2 regions of the Xylophilus rhododendri genome follow, and region 2 is predicted to be linked to the other one. Evidence: predicted binding sites of a transcription regulator. Region 2 holds the regulator's gene; the other holds the start of a gene.
The links. Region 2 encodes HrcA, which represses chaperone genes, less so after heat shock. Its sites were predicted from a motif close to TTAGCACTCNNNNNNNNNGAGTGCTAA; they were not measured.
Positions count from the first base shown of each region.

Region 1: a site for HrcA is predicted at 4,018-4,044, ahead of GT347_RS09770 (co-chaperone GroES). Genes of this name have one in related genera too.

Region 1 covers NZ_CP047650.1:2,113,790-2,120,523, forward strand. The annotation lists gene GT347_RS09750 (EAL domain-containing protein) at 1-1,487, shown strand, start outside; gene GT347_RS09755 (hypothetical protein) at 1,495-2,136, opposite strand; gene GT347_RS09760 (PDC sensor domain-containing protein) at 2,358-2,939, shown strand; gene GT347_RS09765 (diguanylate cyclase) at 2,936-3,970, shown strand; gene GT347_RS09770 (co-chaperone GroES) at 4,157-4,450, shown strand; gene groL (chaperonin GroEL) at 4,504-6,156, shown strand; gene pgi (glucose-6-phosphate isomerase) at 6,344-6,734, opposite strand, start outside.
Region 2 covers NZ_CP047650.1:3,567,920-3,574,653, reverse strand. The annotation lists gene mmsB (3-hydroxyisobutyrate dehydrogenase) at 1-824, opposite strand, end outside; gene GT347_RS16565 (enoyl-CoA hydratase) at 854-1,630, opposite strand; gene GT347_RS16560 (CoA-acylating methylmalonate-semialdehyde dehydrogenase) at 1,654-3,183, opposite strand; gene GT347_RS16555 (LysR family transcriptional regulator) at 3,313-4,230, shown strand; gene hrcA (heat-inducible transcriptional repressor HrcA) at 4,214-5,218, opposite strand; gene GT347_RS16545 (NAD kinase) at 5,258-6,148, shown strand; gene recN (DNA repair protein RecN) at 6,154-6,734, shown strand, end outside.

The sequences.
Region 1 (6,734 bases), 1.5 Mb from region 2:
CCGAGCTGCGCCAGCTCGATACCGACCTGCTGCGCCGGGTGCGGGCCTCGCGGGAGCAGTCGCAGGCCATCTTCGAGGCGCTCAAGGCCGAGCCGGGCGGCCCCGCCTGCGGGCCTGCGCAGCTGGCGCGCATGCGGGTGCTGGCGGCCAAGGCCAGTTACCTGCAGGCGGTCGGCCGTATCGAAGACGAGGTGCTGACCTGCTCGACGCTGGGGCTGGAGACGGCCATCCGGCTGGGCATCCCCAGCCGCGTCGATGCCGATGGCACGGCCTGGTGGAACACGGTGGAGTTCCCGCAGATCCCCGGCGCGAAATTCAACGTCGCCGAGCGCGAGGGCTATGCCGCCATCGCCTCGCCCGACCTGGTGATCGACATCCTCAAGCCGGACTCGGTCATTTCGCTGGCCCAGATCAGCACCCGCGACCACGAGATCATCCGCTCGCGCGGCACCATCCTGCCCGAATGGTTCGCCCGCTTCGAGGGCGAACCCATCCTGTTCGAGGACGACGAATACCTGGTCGCCATCCAGCCCTCCAACACCGGCAACAGCGCGGCCATCGCCGCCATGAAGCAGAGCGATGTCAGCCAGCGCATCCTGCAGCTCGGCCTGCGCCTGGTGCCGCTGTACCTGCTCGGCGGGCTGCTGCTGGCCGGCGCCATCTATGCCCTGGCGCGGCAGCGGCTGTCCTTCAAGGCCGACCTGCGTTATGCGCTGGAGCACAAGCAGTTCTACATGGTCTACCAGCCGGTGATGGAGCTGGCCACCGGCCGCTGCGTGGGCGCCGAGGCGCTGATCCGCTGGAATCAGAGCGACGGCCAGATGGTGAGCCCGCTGGTGTTCATTCCGGCGGCCGAGGAGCATGGCCTGATCCAGCAGGTCACGCTGCAGGTGATGGAGATGGTGGCGCGCGACGCGGCCGACCTGATCCGCGACTATCCCGAGACCCACATCGCCATCAACTTCTCGGCCGAGGACCTGCACTCGCCCGAGACCGAGGCCCGGCTGCAGACCCTGCTCAAGGACGCCGGCGCCGCATCCAGCAACATCCTGATCGAGGCCACCGAACGCGGGCTGATGACGCCGGAGAAGGCCAAGGCGGTGCTGATCTCGGTGCGATCCAGCGGCTTCAAGGTGGCGATCGACGACTTCGGCACCGGCAATTCCAGCCTGTCCTATCTGGCGACCTACGACCTGGACTTCCTGAAGATCGACAAGATGTTCGTCGATGCGCTCGGCTCCGACGCGCCGACCGCGCGGGTGGCCTTCCACATCATCGAGATCGCCCGCTCGCTGGGCCTGCAGATGATCGCCGAGGGCGTGGAGACGCAGGCCCAGTGCGACATCCTGACCGGCGCGGGTGTGCAGTACGCCCAGGGCTGGCTGTTCGGCAAGCCGATGCCGATGCGCAGCCTGGTCGAGTTCATCGGCCAGCGCCATCGGCTGGCGGACGTGCCGCCCGAGCATGTGCCCGCCACGACCGCCTGACAAAGAGTCACCGCCAGTCGAAACGCAGCCCCAGCGTCACGAAGTTGGAGCCCACGCCCTGGGGCGCCACCAGGCCGTAGACGCCCGATCGGTGGTGCAGCCGCAGCACCAGGGCCGTGCCGGGCGCATCGGCCAGCCGGCCCTCCAGCTCCAGGCCTATGTAGTTCTGCAGGCGGGAGCGTCTGTCGGGCTCGTCCTGCGGTCCGTCCTCGGCCGAAGGCCGGCCCAGCGCCAGCGAAGGCCCCATGCCGCCGCCGGCGCGCAGGCGCAGCCCGCCCCAGTCCGAATAGGCGGTGTGCGCCATGTAGGCCAGGGCCAGCTCGCCGTTGTGCTGGCCGCTGAAGTGCTTCAGGCCTATCCATTCCAGCTCCGTGGTGACCGGCTGCATGCCGAGCGAGCCGAAAAAGCCGCCCAGCCACGGCGGCGTGCCGACCGGTTCGAGCCAGCTGCCGCCGAGGAAATACGAGTCGCGCCAGTCCAGGCGCCCGCGCACCGCGTCGAAGGCGAAGGGCGGCAGGTCGTTGGCCACCAGCTGGCCGGCATACAGGGTCCAGCGGCTGGGATCCGCGGCCTGGCAGGCGCCGCTGGCCAGGGCCGCCGCGCAGGCCACGGTCGCCAGCAGCAGGGCTGTGGAAGGGGAAAAGCGCATGGGAAGCCTTCGTCGCATTCATCGCATTCGTCGCAGCACTGCGGATTACAGCGCTGGCGCCCGCCGCCGTCCGGCCATGTTTTGTTAACGATTCGACAAACCGAAAGACCCGACGTGCGCCTGCGGATGACGCCGCGGCGGCGAGGACCGCCGTACCATCGGCCCGTCCATCCCAGCCCCGTCGCTGCGCAGTCCTTCCATGGCCCCTCCCCGCTGATGCAATGACAGCGCCCTCCCCACCACCGCCGCCGTCCGCCGACTCCGGCACCGACCTCGACGCGCTGGACGGCGGCCTGGCCCGCAGCACCGCCTCCCAGCGGGCGGCCGGCGGCCTGCGCGGCAATGCGGTGCGCGCCACCCAGCTGCTGATCGCCTTCGTCTGCCTGGCGCTGATCTGCCTCAACGGCTGGCTGGTCTCGGTGGCGCGTGGTTACGAGACGGCGCAGATCTCCCAGGCCAACGGCAACCTCGCCCGTTCGGTGGCCCAGCAGGTCGATTCGGCGCTCTCCGATGTCGAGCATGTGCTGGACGACACCGTGTTCGACCTGGAAAGCGCGGAGTTGTCGCCCCAGGCCCTGGAGCGGCTGCAGCCGACCCTGGTCAACAAGGTCGCCCGGGTGGAGCAGCTGCAGGGCCTCTATGTCTTCGGCGCCGACGGCCGCTGGCTGGTGACCTCCGAGGCCCTGTCCAACGAGGGCCGCAACAATGCCGACCGGGACTATTTCATCCACCACCGCGACGACCCAGCACCGCCAGCCGGCTGGGCACGCCGGTCGCGAGCCGCTCCTCGGGCGAATGGGTGATTCCGCTCTCGCGCCGGCTCAACGACGCGAACGGGCAATTCGCCGGCGTGGCCCTGGCGACGCTGCACCTGAAGTATTTCCAGCAACTGCTGGCCCAGTTCCATATCGGCCAGGAAGGCGCCATCGCCCTGGTGCTGACCGACCGGCTGATGCTGCGCATCCCCCATGTCCAGGCCGACATCGGCCGCCAGATGCCGGCCTCGCCGCTCATGGAACAGGCCGCGCGCCAGGCTTCCGGCTCGCTCGAACAGCTCTCGCCCTTCGACCAGACCGTGCGCATGATCAATTTCGACCACGCGCGCAACTACCCGGTGCTCGTCGCCGTGGCCACCGGCAAGGACGAAGCGCTGGGCGAATGGCGCCGGGGCGCGCTGATCCTGACGGCGGTCATGCTGTCGCTGTGCGCCGTCATCGCCGTGGCCGGCCATTTCCTGATCCGCTCCATGCAGTTGCGCGCCAGGGCCGAAGCCGGACTGCGCCAGGCCCGGGACGCACTCGGCACCGCCAACGAAAAACTGGCCCACATGGCGCGCGACGACGGCCTGACCGGCATACCGAACCGGCGCTATTTCGACATGCGGCTGGAAAAGGTCTTCGCCCAATGCCAGCGCATCCAGCGGCCGCTGGCCATCGTCATGATCGACGTGGACCACTTCAAGCAATTCAACGACCTGTACGGCCACCCCGCCGGCGACGAATGCCTCAAGCGCATCGCCACGGCATTGCGTTCCTCGATACGGCGCCCGGAAGACCTGGTGGCCCGCTACGGCGGCGAGGAGATGGTGCTGCTGCTGCCCGAGACCGGCGCGGCGGGCGCGCTCTGCGTGGCAGAGACCGCCCGCAACGCCGTGGCGGACCTGCGCATCGTCCACGCCGGCAGCGACGCGGGGCAGGTGACGGTCAGCCTGGGCGTGGCCGCCTGGACGCCGCAACCCGAGGATCTGCCGCTGGAGATGCTCAATGCCGCGGATGCCGCCCTCTACCAGGCAAAGGCGGCCGGCCGCAACCGGATCCAGTTGCACGGCAGCTGAAGCGGCCAGCGTCGGCCCGCTTGAAACCCGACAAAACGTCGCTATGATTAGCACTCGCCGGGGACGAGTGCCAACAAAACCGAAATGGTGGTTGGCGACTCCCCGGCGATGCCAAGGCGGTGCTGTTGCGCCGCCTCTCGGCTCCCGACAAAACCCTGTTGTTTCGGCTTCCTCCAAGGAGATGCAATGAAGAACCTTCGCCCTCTGCACGATCGCGTGATCGTCAAGCGCCTCGAACAAGAAACCAAGACCGCCTCCGGTCTGATCATCCCCGACAACGCTGCAGAGAAGCCGGACCAGGGCGAAGTCCTGGCCGTCGGCCCGGGCAAGAAGAACGACAAGGGCGAGCTGTCGGCTCCCGGCGTCAAGGTCGGCGACCGTGTCCTGTTCGGCAAGTACTCGGGCCAGACCGTCAAGGTCAACGGCGACGAGCTGCTGGTCATGAAGGAAGAAGACCTGTTCGCGGTCGTCGAAGGCTGATCCAGCCCTCGCCCCTTCTCATCCCTTTTCACAGAATTCCGGAGTAATTAATCATGGCAGCAAAAGACGTAGTCTTCGGCGGCGACGCCCGCGCACGCATGGTCGAAGGCGTGAACATCCTGGCCAACGCGGTCAAGGTCACGCTCGGCCCCAAGGGTCGCAACGTGGTGCTGGAGCGCTCCTTCGGCGCCCCCACCGTGACCAAGGACGGTGTGTCCGTGGCCAAGGAAATCGAACTCAAGGACAAGCTGCAGAACATGGGCGCCCAGCTCGTGAAGGAAGTGGCCTCCAAGACCAGCGACAACGCTGGTGACGGCACCACCACCGCCACGGTCCTGGCACAAGCCATCGTGCGCGAAGGCAGCAAGTACGTTGCCGCCGGCCTGAACCCGATGGACCTGAAGCGCGGCATCGACAAGGCGGTCACCGCCCTGGTCGCCCAGCTCAAGGCTGCCTCCAAGGCCACCACCACCTCCAAGGAAATCGCCCAGGTTGGCGCCATCTCGGCCAACTCCGACGAATCCATCGGCAAGATCATCGCCGACGCGATGGACAAGGTCGGCAAGGAAGGCGTGATCACCGTCGAAGACGGCAAGTCCCTGGACAACGAACTCGACGTCGTCGAAGGCATGCAGTTCGACCGCGGCTACCTGTCGCCCTACTTCATCAACAACCCCGAGAAGCAAGCCGCGCTGCTGGACAACCCGTTCGTCCTGCTGTTCGACAAGAAGATCAGCAACATCCGCGATCTGCTGCCGGTGCTGGAACAGGTCGCCAAGGCTGGCCGTCCGCTGCTGATCATCGCTGAAGAAGTCGAAGGCGAAGCCCTGGCGACGCTGGTGGTCAACACCATCCGCGGCATCCTGAAGGTCGTGGCTGTCAAGGCTCCTGGCTTCGGCGACCGCCGCAAGGCCATGCTGGAAGACATCGCCATCCTGACGGGCGGCAAGGTCATCGCCGAAGAAGTCGGCCTGACCCTGGAAAAGGTCACCCTGGCCGACCTGGGCTCGGCCCAGCGCATCGAAGTGGGCAAGGAAAACACCACCATCATCGATGGCGCCGGTGTTGCCGCCGACATCGAAGCCCGCGTCAAGCAGATCCGCATCCAGATCGAGGAAGCGACCAGCGACTACGACCGTGAAAAGCTGCAAGAGCGCGTGGCCAAGCTGGCCGGCGGTGTTGCCGTGATCAAGGTCGGCGCTGCCACCGAAGTCGAAATGAAGGAAAAGAAGGCCCGTGTCGAAGACGCCCTGCACGCAACCCGCGCAGCCGTCGAAGAAGGCATCGTGGCTGGCGGCGGCGTGGCTCTGCTGCGTGCCAAGCAGGCTGCTGGCGAGATCAAGGGCGACAACGCCGACCAGGACGCCGGCATCAAGCTGATCCTGAAGGCCATCGAAGCGCCCCTGCGCGAGATCGTCTACAACGCCGGCGGCGAGCCGAGCGTGGTGGTCAATGCCGTGCTGCAAGGCAAGGGCAACTACGGCTTCAACGCCGCCAACGACACCTATGGCGACATGATCGAAATGGGCATCCTGGACCCGACCAAGGTGACGCGTACTGCCCTGCAGAACGCAGCATCGGTCGCTTCGCTGCTGCTGACGACCGAAGCCATGGTCGCCGAAGCACCGAAGGACGAAGCTGGCGCCGGCGGCATGCCTGGCGGCGGCATGGGTGGCATGGGTGGCATGGGCGACATGGGAATGTAATGTCGGCCCCCCGGCTTTTCACTGCGCTTCGCTCCGTGTAACGCCACCCCCGAGGGGGAGGCTTCGCCTGCGCCAGGGAGACCCTGGCGCGGCTCTACTCGGAACACGGCGCTGCGTAAGCCGACGCCATTGAAAAAACCCCGCGGTCTTTGACCGGCGGGGGTTTTTCTTTGGGTGCTGGCTTTCTTTAGCTTGGCTGGCGCAGTCTGGCCAGCAGGCCGGCTGTGGAGGGGTCCAGGGCTGTTGTGTCGCCTGTTTCCAGCCTTGGCTCTATGTCTCTTGCCAGGACCTTGCCCAGTTCCACGCCCCATTGGTCGAAGCTGTTGATGCCCCAGATCGCGCCGCTGACAAAGACCCGGTGTTCGTAGAGGGCGATCAAGGCTCCCAGCGATGCGGGGGTCAGCTTTTCCAGGACGAAGAAGGTGCTGGGGCGGTTGCCGGGGAAATGCTTGTGGCCGCCCTCGTCCTGCTTGCCTTGCAGCAGCGCCTGGGCCTGGGCCAGGGCGTTGGCCAGGAGCTTGGGGTGGTGGCCGGGCAGGTCGTGGGCGGCGTCGCGGATGGCGATGAATTCCAGGGGG
Region 2 (6,734 bases):
CCCTGGTAGAGCTGCTGCGCCAGCGCGCCCATGGCCACGGGCAGTTTGGCGGCACGGGCGGCCTCGGTGGCCAGGCCCAGGTCCTTCAACATCAGGTCGGTGCCGAAGCCGCCGGTGTAGCCACGCGAGGCGGGAGCATTGGGCAGCACGCCGGGAAAGGGGTTGTAGGTGTCGGTGCTCCAGCAGCGGCCGCTGCTGGTGTTGATGACGCCAGCCAGCACCTGCGCATCCATGCCCAGGGCCACGCCCAGCGACATGGCCTCGGCCGCGCCGATCATGGAGATGCCCAGCAGCATGTTGTTGGCCACCTTGGCCACCTGGCCGTTGCCGGCGCCGCCGCAGTGCACGATGTTGCGGCCCATCCGGGCCAGCACCGGCTGTACCCGGGCGAAGTCGCCATCGGCGCCGCCCACCATGAAGGTCAGCGTGCCGGCCTCGGCGCCGCCGGTACCGCCGGAGACGGGCGCATCGACCATGGCATTGCCCTGGCGCTGGGCCGCTGCCGCGACCTCGCGTGCGGTCATCGGATCGATGGTGGAAGAGTCCACCAGCAGCACGCCCTTGGGCACGACCGCCAGCAGGCCGTCCTCGCCCAGGTAGACGGCGCGCACATGGGCGGCCGCTGGCAGCATGGTGATGAGCATCTCCAGCCCGTGGGTCTGCGCCACCGCCTGCACCGAGGTGGCGGCATGGGCGCCGGCCGTGCTCAATGCCTGCACCGAGGCGGGCACCGGGTCGAACACCGCCAGTTCGTGGCCCGCCTTGACGAGGTTGAGCGCCATGGGGCGGCCCATGTTGCCCAGTCCGATGAAACCGATCTTCATGTTCTTGTCTCCTTCTTGTTGTCGACCGCTCAGCGGTTCTTGAACTCGGGCTTGCGCTTCTCGGCGAAGGCGGCCATGCCCTCCTTCTGGTCCTCGGTGGCGAAGCTGGAATGGAAGAGGCGCCGCTCGAAATGGATGCCCTCGGCCAGCGTGGTTTCGTAGGCGCGGTTGACGGCCTCCTTGGCCATCATCACCACCGGCTGGGACAGCTCGGCGATGCGGGCGGCGGTCTTCATCGCGTCCTCGATCAGCTCGGCCGACGGCACGATGCGCGAGACCAGGCCGCAGCGTTCGGCCTCGGCCGCATCCATGGTGCGGCCGGTGAGCACCATCTCCATGGCCTTGGACTTGCCGATGAACCGCGTCAGCCGCTGGGTGCCGCCGGCGCCGGGGATGGTGCCGATGGTGATCTCTGGCTGGCCGAATTTCGCGGTGTCGGCGGCGATGATGAAGTCGCACATCATCGCCAGCTCGCAGCCGCCGCCCAGCGCGTAGCCGGCCACGGCGGCGATGGTGGGCTTGCGGCACTTGGCCAGGCGCTCCCAGGTGGCGGTGATGAAGTCGGCCTTGTAGACGTCCATGTACGTCCACTCCTTCATCACCTTGATGTCGGCGCCGGCGGCGAAGGCCTTCTCGCTGCCGGTGACCACGATGACGGCCACGCTGTCGTCGGCCTCCAGCTGGTCGAGCAGGCCGGCCAGTTCGGCGGTCAGCCCGGGCGATAGCGCGTTCAGCGCCTTGGGCCGGTTGAGGGTGATGAGCGCCACGGCGCCCCGCTGTTCATGGAGGAGGTTTTCGTATGCCATGGATCGCATTCTGGCCCGATCGCTTACTTCAGGCTGATGGTGGTGTTCACGCCGCTGCTCACCGAGGCGTCGTCGAACCAGCGTTCGGTGATGGTCTTGGTCTGCGTGTAGAACAGCACCACCTGCTTGCCGTAAGGGCCCAGGTCGCCGAGCTTGGACGCCCGCGAGCCGCTGAAGGAGAACAGCGGCACCGGCACCGGGATCGGCACGTTGATGCCGACCTGGCCCACGTCGATGTCTTCCTGGAACTTGCGCGCCGCCGCGCCGGACTGGGTGAACAGGGCCACGCCGTTGCCGTTGGGGTTGGCGTTGACGAAGGCGATGGCTTCGTCGAGCGTTTCCGCGCTGGCCAGGGCCAGCACCGGGCCGAAGACTTCCTGGTCGTAGACGGCCTGGCCGGGCTTGACGCCGCTGAAGATGGTCGGGCCGATGAAGTTGCCTTCCTGGTAGTTCCTGACCTGGACCTGGCGGCCGTCGAGTTCCAGCTTTGCGCCATCGGCGATGCCGCGTTCGATCAGGCCTTCCACCCGCTGGCGTGCGGCGCGCGAGACGACCGGGCCGACATCGGTGCCGGCCTCGACGCCAGCGCCCACCTGCAGGGTGCGGGCCTTGGCCACCAACTCGGGAATCCATTCCCGCGCCTGCCCCACCAGCACCGCCACCGACACCGCCATGCAGCGCTGGCCGGCGGCGCCGAAGGCCGCGCCGGCCAGGGCGTTGAGGGTCTGCTCCTTGTTGGCGTCGGGCAGCACCACCGCATGGTTCTTGGCGCCCATCATGCATTGGGCGCGTTTGCCCGCCAGGGTGGCGCGCTGGTAGACATGGGTGCCGACGCGGGTGGAGCCGACGAAGGAGATCGCCTTGATGTCGGCATGGTCGCAGAGGGCGTTGACCACCGTCTCGCCGCCATGCACCACGTTGAGCACGCCGGCGGGAATGCCGGCCTGCAGCGCCAGCTCGACCAGGCGCATGGTGACCATCGGGTCCTGCTCGGAGGGCTTCAGGACGAAGGTGTTGCCGCAGGCGATGGCCATGGGGAACATCCACAGCGGGATCATGGCGGGGAAGTTGAAGGGCGTGATGCCGGCGCACACGCCCAGGGGCTGCAGCACGGTGTAGGTGTCCACCCCGCCGGCCACGTTGTTGGCCAGCTCGCCCAGCTGCAGGTTGCCGATGGCGGCGGCGTGCTCCACCACCTCCAGGCCGCGGAACACATCGCCTTCGGCATCGGCCAGGGTCTTGCCCTGCTCGGCGGTGAGCAGGGCGGCCAGCTCGGCCATGTGTTCGCGGATCAGCTGCTGGTACTTCAGGAAGATGCGGGCGCGGGTGCCGATGGCGGTCTTGCGCCAGGTCACGAAGGCCTTCTGGGCGGCGGCGACGGCGGCATCCACCTCGGCGACGGTGGCGAAAGGCACGCGGGCCAGCACTTCCTGGGTGGCGGGGTTGACCACGTCGCGCCATTCGGTGCTGGTGGATTCGACGAATTCGCCACCGATCAGCAGCTTGACGGTGGGCGGCTGGGCCTGCGGCAGCGAGGCCGGAAGTGCGGACATGGGTGTCTCCTGTTGGTGTCTCGAAGGCGCATCGTATGCCTGCAAAATTGCCGCCACAACAGGGAAAATGGCAGGCTCTCCTTGCAGATTTGCAGGGCCACCGAACCGGGCGATCACATCGGAAACCACATGGACTGGGACAACCTGCGCTTCTTCCTGGAAACCGCCCGGGCCGGCACCCTGGCCGCCGCCGCGCGCCGGCTGGAGGTGGACCACACGACGGTGTCGCGCCGCATCCAGGCCCTGGAGAAATCCCTGGGCCGGCCGCTCTTCGTGCGCAGCGCCACCGGCTTCACGCCCACCGAGGCCGGGCGCGAACTGCTGCCCCATGCCCAGGCGATGGAGGCCGCCGGCCGCGCCATCGATGCCGACCGCGCCGCCCACCGGCCGAATGGCGAGCTGGCCGGCGCGGTGCGCATAGGCACCACCGAGGGATTCGGCTCGGCGGTGCTGGCGCCGCGGCTGGCGGCCTTCACCGCCGGGCAGCCGCGGCTGGTGATCGACCTGCTGGCGGTGCCGCGCACGGTGAACCTGGGGCGGCGCGAGGCCGATATCGTGGTGGGGCTGGAGCGGCCGGCGCGCGGCGAAGTCATCGCGGTGCGGCTGTGCGATTACCAGCTGCGGCTCTATGCGGCGCGGAGCTATCTGGATGCCCGCCCGCCGATCACCCGCGGCGAGGACCTGCAGCAGCATCCCTTCGTCGGCTATATCGACGAGCTGCTCTTCAGCCGCGAACTGCAGTACCTGCGCGAACTGGGCTCGCCGCGCCGCTTCGCGGTGCGCAGCACCAGCATCGTGGCGCAGTGGCAGGCGGTGGCGGCGGGCGCGGGGCTGGGCGTGCTGCCGGTCTTCCTGGCCGGGGCGGATGCACGCCTGCGGCCGGTGCTGCCGGAGCAGACCCGCTTCACCCGCACCTTCTGGATGTCGATGCCGGTGGAGAACAAGGGCCTGCCGCGCATGCAGGCGGTGTGGGAGATCCTCAAGCAGATCGCGGCCGACAGCGCGCCCCTGCTGATGGGCGGGCAGCCGCCTACTTCGGATGGCTGAGGGCGTTGCCCAGCAGCTTGGAGGTGATGTCCACGATCTGGATCATGCGGTCGTAGGCCATGCGGGTCGGCCCGATCACACCCAGCGTTCCCACCACCTGGCCGTTGACCTCGTAGGGCGCGCTGACCACCGAGAGTTCCTCGATCGGCACCGTGCGGCTTTCGCCGCCGATGTAGATACGCACGCCCTGGGCCTGGTCGGACACTTCCAGCAGCCGCATCAGCTCGGCCTTCTGCTCGAAAAGGTCGAAGGCCCGGCGCAGCTGGCCCATGTCGCTGGAGAAATCGCTGACGGCCAGCAGGTTGCGTTCGCCGGAGATGACCACCTCGTCGGCCGCCACCGATGCATCGGGGCTGGGCGCCACCGCCGCCTGCATCAGCCCGGCGATCTCGGCCTGCAGCGCCTGCACTTCGGAACGCAGGCGCTCGCGCACCTGCTCCATCGCCATGCCGGCGTAGTTCTGGTTGAGGAAGTTGGCTGCCTCGACCAGGCGCGGCTGGGCCACGTCGGTCTCGGTGATGACCACCCGGTTCTGCACATCGCCCTCGGGCGAGACGATGATGACCAGGATGCGCCGCTCCGACAGCCGCAGGAACTCGATGTGGCGGAACACCGAGGCGCGGCGCGGCGCCATCACCACGCCCACGAACTGCGACAGGTTGGACAGCACCTGGGCGGCGTTGGCGATGACCTTCTGCGGCTGGTCGGGCACCAGGGCGGGGTGTTCGGTGAACACGCTGCGCTGGGCGGTGAGCATGGTGTCGACGAAGAGGCGGTAGCCCCGGGCGGTGGGAATGCGGCCGGCGGAGGTGTGCGGGCTGGCGATCAGGCCGAGGTCTTCCAGATCGGCCATCACGTTGCGCACGGTGGCGGGCGACAGTTCGATGCCGGTGGCGCGCGACAGTGTGCGCGAACCGACGGGCTGGCCGTCCGCGATGTACCGCTCCACCAGGGCTTTGAGCAGCAGCTTGGCACGGTCATCTAGCATCGGCGGATTCTAGACTTTGGCATGGTGTAATTTCCCGATATGAACACGCATTTTCGCCACGTAGCGCTGGTCGGCAAATACTTCGTGCCCGTCGGCGAGGCGCAGGCCGATACGGTGCGCGCCACGATGGCCGAAATTGCCGCCTTCCTCCACGGCCAGGGCTGCCGCGTGTCCATGGAAGCCGCCACCGCCGCCGGCAGCGGCCTGGATTTCCCCGCGCTGGATGCCGAAGGCATAGGCCGCGAATGCGATCTGGCCCTGGTGGTGGGCGGCGACGGCACCATGCTGGGCATAGGGCGCGAGCTGGCGCAGTACGCCACGCCGCTGATCGGCATCAACCAGGGCCGGCTGGGCTTCATCACCGACATCGCGCTGGACAACTACGCCAACACCCTGGCGCCCATGCTGGCCGGCCTCTACACCGAGGACCGCCGCAGCCTGATGGAGGCGCAGGTGATCCGCGAGGGCAAGGTGGTGTTCGAGGCACCGGCGATGAACGACGTGGTGGTCAACCGCGGCGCCACCTCCGGCATGGTGGAGCTGCGGGTGAAGGTGGACGGCCATTTCGTGGCCAGCCAGCGGGCCGACGGGCTGATCATCGCCTCGCCCACCGGCTCGACCGCCTATTCGCTGTCGGCCGGCGGGCCGATGCTGCATCCCTCGCTGCCGGGATGGGTGCTGGTGCCGATCGCGCCGCACATGCTGTCCAACCGCCCCATCGTGCTGGCCGATGCCAGCGAGATCGAGGTGGAGCTGGTGGCCGGCCGCGGCGCCAGCGCCAATTTCGACATGCAGTCGCTGGCCTCGCTGCTGCACGGCGACCGGGTGCTGGTGCGGCGCTCGCAGCACCAGGCGCGTTTCCTCCATCCGCTGGGCTGGAACTATTTCGACACCCTGCGCAGGAAGCTGCACTGGAACGAGGGAGCCTGACGGCCGTGGCACTCAAACACATCGCCCTGCGCGACTTCGTCATCGTGCATGCCCTGGAGCTGGACCTGTCCTCCGGCTTCACCGTGCTCACCGGCGAGACCGGCGCCGGCAAGTCCATCCTGATCGACGCGCTGCAGCTGGCGCTGGGCAGCCGGGCCGAGGCGGCCGTGGTGCGCGAAGGCGCGGCGCGGGCCGAGATCAGCGCCGAATTCGACGACGTGGCCGCCCTGAACGGCTGGCTGGAGGATGCCGGCTACGAGGCGGGCGACACCCTGCTGCTGCGCCGCACGGTGGATGCGCAGGGCAAGAGCCGCGCCTGGGTCAACGGCAGCCCGGCCACCGCCGCGCAGCTGCGCGAGCTGGGCGAGCATCTGGTCGACATCCACGGCCAGCATGCCTGGCAGAGCCTGACCCGGCCGGATGCGGTGCGCGGCCTGCTCGATGCCTACGCGGGGGTGGACGTGCAGCCGATGCAGTCGCGCTGGAGCGCCTGGCGCGCCGCCCAGCGCACGCTGGAAGAAGCCCGCACGGCGCAGGATTCGCTGCAGCGCGAGCGTGAACGGCTGTCCTGGCAGATCGGCGAGCT